Regions from separate parts of the Flavobacterium sp. B114r genome, predicted to be linked through region 3. Evidence: riboswitches for the same ligand, from Rfam matches in the RefSeq annotation. Region 3 holds a riboswitch; each other region holds the start of a gene.

Region 1 (3,291 bases), 1.5 Mb from region 3:
ATAAGAGATACTTCCATTTGGCGTTAAAAAATTACCTTCGTTAACAATGAATAGCCCACCATCATAATCTCCTCTTGGTGCTTGATTATCATTGTCATCATTGCTGCACGACACAAGAAATGCCGAACTTATCGCAATGGTTAAAAACAGTTTATTAAATCTTTTCATGATATTTAAAAATTAAGGTTAATGTATAAAGTATAGTTTGTTCCGGGCATCTGTCTGCTTATGACAGGTTGATAGTTTTCGTTCCAGATATTAAATATTTGCAAGCCAATTTTGTAACTGTTCTTTTTTCCAAAATCATAATCAGCTCCAAAATTTCCAACGTTATAATCTTTTACTCTGGTTGCAGGATTATTAAAAGGAGTGCTGTAAACATCGCCATTATATAAATACTGAAAATAAGAGGATACTTTTTTCCAATTGTACGAAACCGATCCTGTTAGTTTATGATAAGGAACATATACAAGTTGCTTATAGACCAATTCACCGCTTATTAACTGTTTGCTTTCTGAAACGGTATAGGCATAAGTACCATTAAGCGTAAAATTATGGTTGTCTATTTTAGTTCTCCATTCCAGAAGTACTTCCGCTCCATAAGCTCTCACTTTTTTTGTGTTTTCAGGCGACCAATTGTCTCCGCCTCCTTGTGATGGTACCCAGCGCAATAAGTCTGTGATCGAATTGTAGTAAGTAGTTACAGATAATGAAAAGTTTTTCGTGAAAAATTCATTGCCAATTTCCGCCTGATAAGATGTCTCAGGTTTTAAGTTAGGATTACCGCTTCCTTCCCAAAACAAATCATTGTAAGTAGGCATTCTGAAATTTTTAGAAGCATTGAATTTTATGCGATAAAAATCGGTAAACAAATACCTTGTTCCTAAAGAAAAAAGAAAAGGATTGCCATAATTGTCGGTTACTTCCTGACGAATACTAGCGTTATAATCCCATTTATCAGTTACTAAATGACTTAATAATAAACTTGCAGAACCTATTTCTCTTTTTACATTATTGATGCTTGATCCGTATCCTTTATTACGATTATAGTCAATGATCGAATTAAGTTTTATTTTGTCATTTACATCAAAAGCCAAATCATATTTTATAATTGAGGTTTCGACTTTTCCATAAGTAAACAAATCAGAATCTATGTCAGAGAAATATTTATAAGATTCACCAATATGAGCTAATTTTACTTTCGAAGTAAACCGATCAAATTTATTTTCCCATTCTAAAAGGTTTCGGGTATTAAAATCGCCGTATTTTGTTTTGGATGCTGTAGGAGTAGTTAAAGAAAAATGACGCTCAGAATCATAAAACTGGCTGTATAATTTTATAGTATTCTTAGAATTGATTTTATAACCAAAAGTGGTGTTCATACTCGTATTGTAGTATTCTCCATTGATGTTTTTCTGATCCGTATTTCCAGGATATTTAAAATCATTTTCTGAACTGTTTCTGGAAAAACTTACTTGCAGACTATACTTATTTGATGAAACCATAGTGCGATAATTGGCACTGTAAGTATCGTAACTGCCGGCACTAAAAAAGAGATGGTTTGAAAACTCTTTTTTAAATTGTAAATCATTGTTAAGGTGTATGCTTCCGCCTATGGCACTGCTGCCGTACAGAACACTTCCGCCCCCGCCTTTTACAGCTATAGAATTGAAATCTCTTGTTCCGATGGTGTTGAAATCTGTCTGACCCAGAAATTGCGAATTGATATTGATACCATTCCAGATAACGGCAGTTTGTGATGCGGTAGTTCCTCTAAAAGAAGGGCCGGATGTCATGCCAAGACCATTTTCTTTAAAATAAATAACAGTATTGTAATTTAAAAGGGAAGTTAAGGAAGATTGATTTTTATTAATGACAGAATCATTCAATACCTGAACTGATTGTGAGTTCGAGTATTTCTTAAGATTGGTATCAGAAACGATGACTTCTTTTAATTTATTAATAGAATCACTTTGCGCCGAAATAATCTGGCACAACAACAGTAAACAAAAAGCAAAAAGTTTTTTTAAAGTCATAATTTCAATACTCTTTTTCCCGAGAGCTCGATATTTGTTACAAAGGCAGGTCTCCTGGCTTGCGTCTTGTTGTTTACCTTCCCATTCGCCGGGGCGAGCAGTGGTTTTGTAGTTAACAACAAGCATTCGTTTAAGAACAAAGCTTACAGTTGCGGGTACAGCTCAAGATTTTTTTAATTATTTACTTGATTCCCTTTTAATGTGTTAAAAATGAACACAACCTTAATTTCGTGCAAAGATAAAGTTAAAATTGTCGATTTTTCAAATTTGTTTGAGTTTTAAAAACAAATTCTGAACAAAAAGACGTTTATAGTTCAATTTTGATGACTTGCCCAAAATCTACCTTGTTTTTAAAGGCGTCTTTTAACGGCAGCGAACTATGATGACATAATATACTTCGAATTAAACCTGCATGCGCTACAATAACGACAGGCGTTGTTATTTCTTTTGAAATCTGCGATAAAAAATCACCAGCTCTTTTATGTAATTCTATAAATGATTCCCCGTTTAAAGCATTAATATTTACAAAATCTTCCATCCAGGAATTGAGTTGTTCCGGTGGAATATCGTTCCAGTTTTTCATTTCCCAATCACCAAAATTCATTTCTAGCAGTCGTGCATCTTTTTCGAATGAATTTGCCTGTATGTTTTTCTGAATGTATTCGGCCAAAATCATACAACGTTTTAAGGGACTCGAAAAAATAACAGCTTCTGAGGGTAATTGCAAAACAATGTTTTCGAAAATGTTTTCAAAAGGTTCTGCTAAACCCACATCCGATTGTCCGTAGCAAACTCCTTTCTCGCAAATCGTTTCGGTATGACGGACTAGATAAATTTCCATATCAAAAGAATGCTTAAATAATAAATAACTTCACAAACTTGTTGTGTTGCTCCCAGGCAATCTCCGGTATAGCCGTCGATCCATTTTTGAAAATAACGAGCTAAAAAATAGCGCATTACAAATACCGGAATTACAGCTAAAAGAAATTGATATTGAAAATAAGATAAAACCAATAACGGAATTAACCCAAAGAAAAATGAACCTAAAATTTCTTTCCAGGTATTTTCTTTAGCAATAGGTTTGCTTTTGCTCGAAGCGTCTTCGCGAGAATATTCGTGAGTAAAAATAATCGATATAGCAGCAAGACGACTTAAAGCATGCGCGGAAATAAATAAAAGAAAAATCTGGAAAAGAGCGATAGCATTATCTGCCTTAAAAAGCGAAACAGATTCTGAAAGCAATTTGAATTTTAAT
Region 2 (3,291 bases), 2.0 Mb from region 3:
TAAATAATGCAGGCGTAAACTCTTGTTTGTCGGGAGCTTTTGCATTGTATCGCACTTCTTCCTGAACATAAGTGCCTACAACATTTCCCAAAACTTTAAATCCTCCAAATCTGTAAGAACTTGCGAGAGAAAATAACGCTGTATATCGCTGTGGAAATGAAAATTGGGTTTGTATCCCTCTTCTTGTTGCGTTTAACTTGTTGTACTGAAAATCTGTAGACAGCGAAACATCCCAGGTTGGTAATATGCTGTACATATTTACTGCTGAGAAATAATATTCCTGTTGATAATAGCTGTCGTCTGATTGTGCGCCTTCGGTAACCGTTTCACCTAATATATTGGTAGTGTCTCTGGCCACATAATGCGTGTAATCGTAAGCATATTTTGCCTTTGCCTGAAATTTATATTTATCTGTAAAATCTTTCACTAGGGTACCTTGTGCGAAAAAATTCTTATCGTACTGTCTAAAGCCGTCAGAAAACTTATTCTCGACAATCGCTCCCGGTGCTCCTCGATCTGAATCGTAATAATATACTTTAGCATCCCAGGAACCATTATTTATTTTTCCGTAAAGCCCGGATTCAAATCGTAGTGCTTCTATATCGCTGTTATGTCTGGTGGCAGTCGTATCATATGCAACAGATCCGTCTAGATTGTTTCTTTTGTACCTGTATTTGTATTCACCATTAGATTTAATGTATTCAGAGCTTACACTCATACTTACTTTGTCGCTCAATTTTTGCTCCCACCTAAATGAAGGATCAATATAATTGATAGACATTGTTTTATATCTTACTAATAAATTTGTTTTTTTTGTACCAACAAAAACAGGACGTTTTGTCCTTAAATAAATAGTAGAAGCAGCGGCAAAATCTTTGGCAGATTGGAAAATTTCACTTTTCTGTCCGTTATACATCGTCAGTGATTCCATATCATCTAAGGAGTATTTTCCCAAATCTGTTACGCCATTCTGAGCATTTCCTAATTGTATCCCATCATAAAAAACACCTACATGATGTGTTCCCATATTACGGACATCTACTGTTTTGAGTCCGCCAAGACCACCATAATCCTTAATTTGAGTTCCCGCAAAATACCGAAGAGCATCTGCAACGTTGTGACTTGCCAAATTTTCGAGCAATTTTCCTGAAAGGGACTGTACCGGAATTACTTCCTGATAAGGTTTTCCTTTTAATATTACTTCTTTTAAAACCCGCAAACTATCATTTGATACTTGTGAATGAAGCAAAAACGGAGCAAACAATATAAAAATGAAAAAGAGTATTTTTTTTGTATTATACATCACTGATTTAATTAAATAAACTCCAGAATAATAATCAAAAGCAATAAGAGAGAATCCCATTATAAATAACAGGTCAGTTCTTGTTGTTTGACTTTATTCCACGAAAGTCTTAAACTATGTGATTTGTGGCAGGTCTCCTGACTTGTTCCATCTTTAAACAACCTTCTCATCCGGCTCAGCGAACAATGGCATTAGTAACGTTTAAAGACTTGTGTAGAACTTACAGTAGCGGGTCTGTTCAGGATTTGCACCTGATTCCCTTTTAACTATTTTCTTAAAAACTAAAAAAATAGACCAAAATCTGGTGCAAAGATAGAATTATCTTTATAAAGAAGAGGTATTATCAAATGCAATTTATGTTTATCGCAATAAATGAAGAATTAAATACAATATCACATTAAAAAGTTAATTGACCAGTACTAAACTTCGGACGTTAACAAATTATATAGATAATTGATCAACACCTTAAATTCATGTCATAAAATCACAAAAACCACTAACAATCAATAAATTAACACTTATTCTTGTTAATAATTAATTAAAAAAAATTAAATTTAACTATTGTTTTAAAATTACTATCAACTAAATCCAATTTTGATATGAATTTAAGATCTCTACACTCCCCTTATTTCTATTTATTTGTATTGTTTTTTTTCTGTAATTCAAACGTTTTTTCTCAATGTTTTGAAATCCAGAGTATCTTGGTTGATGCTTGTGGGGTCCAAGAAGGGCGTAACGAAATGGTACGCTTTAAAGTTGGTAGTGCTCCATTAAACATAAATACCTTAACAGTAACATGGCCCAATAATGCTTGGCAGGGCATTGTTCAGGATTTGACAACGGCAGCTGTTGTCGCTCAATTAAATACTGATATAAGTGCTGCAGGCGGATGCGGACAAATACTAGAACCTCCCGGAGGAATATTACCTGCTAATGCAACCGCTATATTAGTTACTAGTTATCTGATGGTTACTAGTGATAATTCATTTGGTCCTTTATCCGAAAATATATATATGGTTTTTCAAGATGCTACAACTACTGTTGGGCACTTTGCCAACCAATCTATCGCACCTCCTAATGGGAGAACGCTTGTGATGAATTTTAGTGGTTGTTTGGATACTGTTACCTATGACAAATCAATGTTGACTAATACAAGTGGGGCAAATACTCCCGCTGACGGTGCTACAGTAAATTTTACCCCAGCCGGACTTGCCACTTACACCAATAACGGTTGTAAAGCACCTGTACCACCTTTTACAGTTGATGCCGGACCTCCTACCTTAACGGCTTGTGCAGGAGCAACAATTACTTTGAATGGTACTGCAGTAGGGCAAACTTCAGTTGCCTGGTCTGCGTCGTCGGGTTCTTTTTCTCCATCAACTACAACTACAACCGATTATACAGTTCCGACTGCAGCGGGTGGAACAACTATAGTATTGACGCTAAAAGCTACTAATAGTTGTGGGCTAGATATTACTGATACTATTAATTTATTAGTAACGTCCAACACAACACCAAACTTTGCAACAACTTTGACTTTGTGTAGTAGTGATACTGCACCAACTTTGGCTCTGACTTCTCCAAACGGAATCACAGGAACATGGAGTCCAAACATTATTGACACTGCAACAAGTGGCAACTATACTTTTACTCCAAATACAGGACAATGCGGCACAACCGCAACTCTTGCAGTGACCATAACTCCACCAACAATTCCTGATTTTGCTACAACTTTGACATTGTGTAATGGCGATACTGCACCAACTTTGGCTCTGACTTCTCCAAACGGAATTACGGGAACTTGGAATCCTGCAGTAGTCAATACTACAACAAGTGGCAATTATATTTTTACTCCAACTGCGGGATTGTGTGCGACAACTACTAGTTTAGCCGTTACCATAAATCAACAAATAACTCCTGATTTTGCTACGAGTTTACCGTTGTGTAGCAGCGATACTGCGCCAACTTTGGCTTTAACCTCCCCAAAC
Region 3 (3,291 bases):
TTTTTTGTTTTTAATAGTTTTTCAACCGCCAAGAATCCGAAAATTGACCGTTTTTTTACCGCAAAGAGCGCAAAGATTTTTTATTTAGGACTACGTTTAAAAACGCAAAGTTCGCAAAGCTTTATGATAAAGCTTTGCGAACTTTGCGTTTTTTACTTTGCTATCTTTGCAGTTAATTTTTTTTTCTAAAATCCGGTTCCAAAAAAAACTATTGATGAAACACCGAAACTGCAGGGAAATAATATCCTGAATAATTTACGGATTCTGTTTTAGCTCCTGAGTCAGCATTGAACAGATAAAGATTATTGATTGCGAAATTCACACCAAAACCTTCATTTACTGTATTTACCACCAAAGTGTTTTTCTTTCGATCATATCCAATTCCTGCCCCATATAAGATATTTGAATTTGTTAATGTAATAAAAGGCGCACTAAGAGACTCTGGAGTACCACTGTACTTATACACTTGTTTACCACCGCTAAAACTACCATTTTTAGCAATAAAAATATCATTTTTAGCAGCCGTTATAGATCCCGGATGCCATGCTCCCCAACTTCCGTAAGCCTGAAAACCTAATGCAATTTCTTTTACTTCAAGCGTATTTGAGTCTATACTGATAAGATTTTTACCTCCTGCAGCCCAAACTTTTTTATCATCGGTAACAGCAAATCCTAAAACTATTCCCGGAATCGTTTTTTCGACTGTCAATGTTGAAGCATTAATAACAATAACACCTTTTGTAGCTGACAATGCAAAAATATAACCGTTTGCCTTAACAACATCTCCTACCTGACCTGTAACGCCTTCGATTTGCCCACTAACCTCCATCGTATTAAGATTAAGCTTAAATATCCCTTTACTGGCTGTTAACAAAGCTTGATTTTCATCAATACCTACTACCGCACGCCAGTCGTTTCCGCCTTTTGCAGGGATTCTTTTCTCTTCTTTTAGAGAATAAGCATCTGCTACTACTACCGGTCCGCCAACTTTAGAAACTAAAAATAGTTTTTTATTAATGATAGTTCCAAATTCTAATGTAGAGGATGCCGGTTTTAAATCTTTGTCCGGATTTACTTTTACAAAAACACTATCTTCTATGGCTTTTGTATCGTATCTATAAAACCCTACCGTTCCTGTTCCGTGACCAAACCATCCTTCGTTGATTACATAAAAACCATTCTCATATGCTCCGTATGCATGGATATCATAGGTAAGAGCTACTTTTCCACCTTCATTTTTGGCTGTCATTGTAATTTTAAAATCACCTCTGGTTTCCGGTTTAAAAACATAAGTAGAATCAGACCCTACAACACTTCCATTTACTGCCCATTCAAAGGACACATTTTTTCTATCTGCTAATTTCGAGTTTAACTGTAGTGTTTTTCCAATGGTCAAAGTATCTTTCAATTGCTGCTCGCCTTTTATTACAGGAGGCGCTGTAAAATCATCATCATTATTACACGAAACTGTAAGCATCATCAAAGAAGCAATTGCAATTAATTGCCTGGAAAAAAATTGGTTTTTCATTATTAAATATTTAAAATTTTAGTACTTAAATCTTTAAATCGAAATACAGCTTACTCTAACAAAAGTTCTATAAACAAACTTTTGTAAAAGCACAGCATATTGTACAGCGAAAGGTTGTAATGATTTTTTTTGTGAAGAAAAAGAAAATATCGGAATGAAAAACCTCCAGAAGGAAATTGCTTTTGCGATGTTATATTTGCAGAAAAAAAATCTCATAAATTCCATTTTTGGCTTACGAGAATAGAATAACCAAACCATACCATGATCACGTAAAGTGAAAAAGTATTGTTCTTAATTCAAGCTTCAATCCCCGAAAGCTATTTATTACTATAAAAATGGCAGGTCTTCTGACTTGCTCCCTACCCCCAGCCTTCCCTTTCGAAATGAAAAGTGACGTATTAAAGGGTTTCGGTTAATGAGCTTACAGCTGCGGGACAGTTTTGGATTTACACCAAATTCCCTTTTAATGTCTATATTTCTTCAATATGACAACCATTTCCTGATTCAAAATTTGAGGTGCAAAACTAGTGTTTTCTTTCTTAAAAAAACAATAGATTCTTTACTTTAAAGGGTTTCAGCATTTCTTCAACATATAATTTATACGGAATTATCAGGCTGTGATTTACCGAATAAATGTTGAGTTAACAATTAAATAACTTTTGTTAAAAAAGTATCAAATAAATAAAAAAATATCTTTTATATTCGTAAAAAAATATTTTATAGTTTTATTTATTATCAAGTACACAAAGTCAACTTATGAACAAAACTTCTACAAAAGGCATTTGGAAAGTAATTTCGGCCTCGTCAATGGGTACAATGATCGAATGGTATGATTTCTATATTTTTGGAAGTTTAGCCGTTGTAATTTCAACTAAATTCTTTCCAAGCGACAATCCCACCGCAGCATTTTTATCCACTTTAGCCACTTTTGCAGCAGGATTTGTGGTGCGTCCTTTTGGTGCATTATTCTTTGGAAGACTTGGAGATATCATTGGTCGTAAATACACTTTTATGGCTACTTTACTGCTAATGGGCGGTTCTACTTTTTTAATAGGCTGTATCCCGAGTTATGAAACGATTGGTTTTATGGCTCCGTTATTAGTTTTGATTTTACGTTTACTACAAGGACTTGCTCTTGGCGGAGAATATGGCGGTGCTGCCACTTATGTTGCTGAACATGCTCCTGTGGGACAGAAAGGATACTGGACTTCCTGGATTCAAACCACGGCAACGGTTGGTTTATTCATTTCTTTAATGGTGATCTTAGCGACAAAAAATGCACTTTCTCCTGAAGACTTTGATTCCTGGGGATGGCGCGTTCCGTTTTGGGTTTCTATTGTAATGGTAGGAGTTTCTTATTTAATCCGTAAAAACATGGATGAATCTCCTGTATTTGCCAAAGCTAAAAAAGAAGGTACTACGAGTAAAAATCCATTAAAGGAAAGTTTTGGAAACAGATATAATCTAAAATTTGTTTTGCTGGCATTATTTGGCGCTACAATGGGACAAGGTGTTGTATGGTATACCGGACAATTTTACGCCATGAGTTTTATGAAAACTGTAATGAATGTAGACTCATCACAGGTTGACACTTTACTTGGAATTGCATTATTAATGGGAACTCCGTTTTTTATCTTTTTTGGATGGCTGAGTGATAAAGTAGGACGAAAATACATCATGATGAGCGGAATGTTACTCGCCATTTTGTTTTACAGACCTATTTATAAAATGATGTATACGACCACAGATGTGAGTTATAAAAC

The links. Region 3 has a riboswitch for cobalamin ahead of QLQ94_RS07130 (DUF5074 domain-containing protein). Riboswitches for the same ligand answer to the same signal wherever they lie in the genome.
Region 1: it holds a riboswitch for cobalamin, as region 3 does, so the genes downstream of both, QLQ94_RS00580 (TonB-dependent receptor plug domain-containing protein) here and QLQ94_RS07130 (DUF5074 domain-containing protein) in region 3, are expected to answer to the same signal.
Region 2: it holds a riboswitch for cobalamin, as region 3 does, so the genes downstream of both, QLQ94_RS15435 (TonB-dependent receptor) here and QLQ94_RS07130 (DUF5074 domain-containing protein) in region 3, are expected to answer to the same signal.

Annotation. Positions count from the first base shown of each region.
Region 1 is NZ_CP124858.1:114,478-117,768, reverse strand. Features, by position in the region: gene QLQ94_RS00585 (YncE family protein) at 1-168, opposite strand, end outside; gene QLQ94_RS00580 (TonB-dependent receptor plug domain-containing protein) at 174-2,036, opposite strand; cobalamin riboswitch at 2,064-2,276, opposite strand; gene cobC (alpha-ribazole phosphatase) at 2,344-2,877, opposite strand; gene QLQ94_RS00570 (adenosylcobinamide-GDP ribazoletransferase) at 2,862-3,291, opposite strand, start outside.
Region 2 is NZ_CP124858.1:3,615,840-3,619,130, reverse strand. Features, by position in the region: gene QLQ94_RS15435 (TonB-dependent receptor) at 1-1,303, opposite strand, end outside; cobalamin riboswitch at 1,414-1,617, opposite strand; gene QLQ94_RS15430 (T9SS type B sorting domain-containing protein) at 1,903-3,291, shown strand, end outside.
Region 3 is NZ_CP124858.1:1,602,648-1,605,938, reverse strand. Features, by position in the region: gene QLQ94_RS07130 (DUF5074 domain-containing protein) at 209-1,528, opposite strand; cobalamin riboswitch at 1,849-2,040, opposite strand; gene QLQ94_RS07125 (MFS transporter) at 2,285-3,291, shown strand, end outside.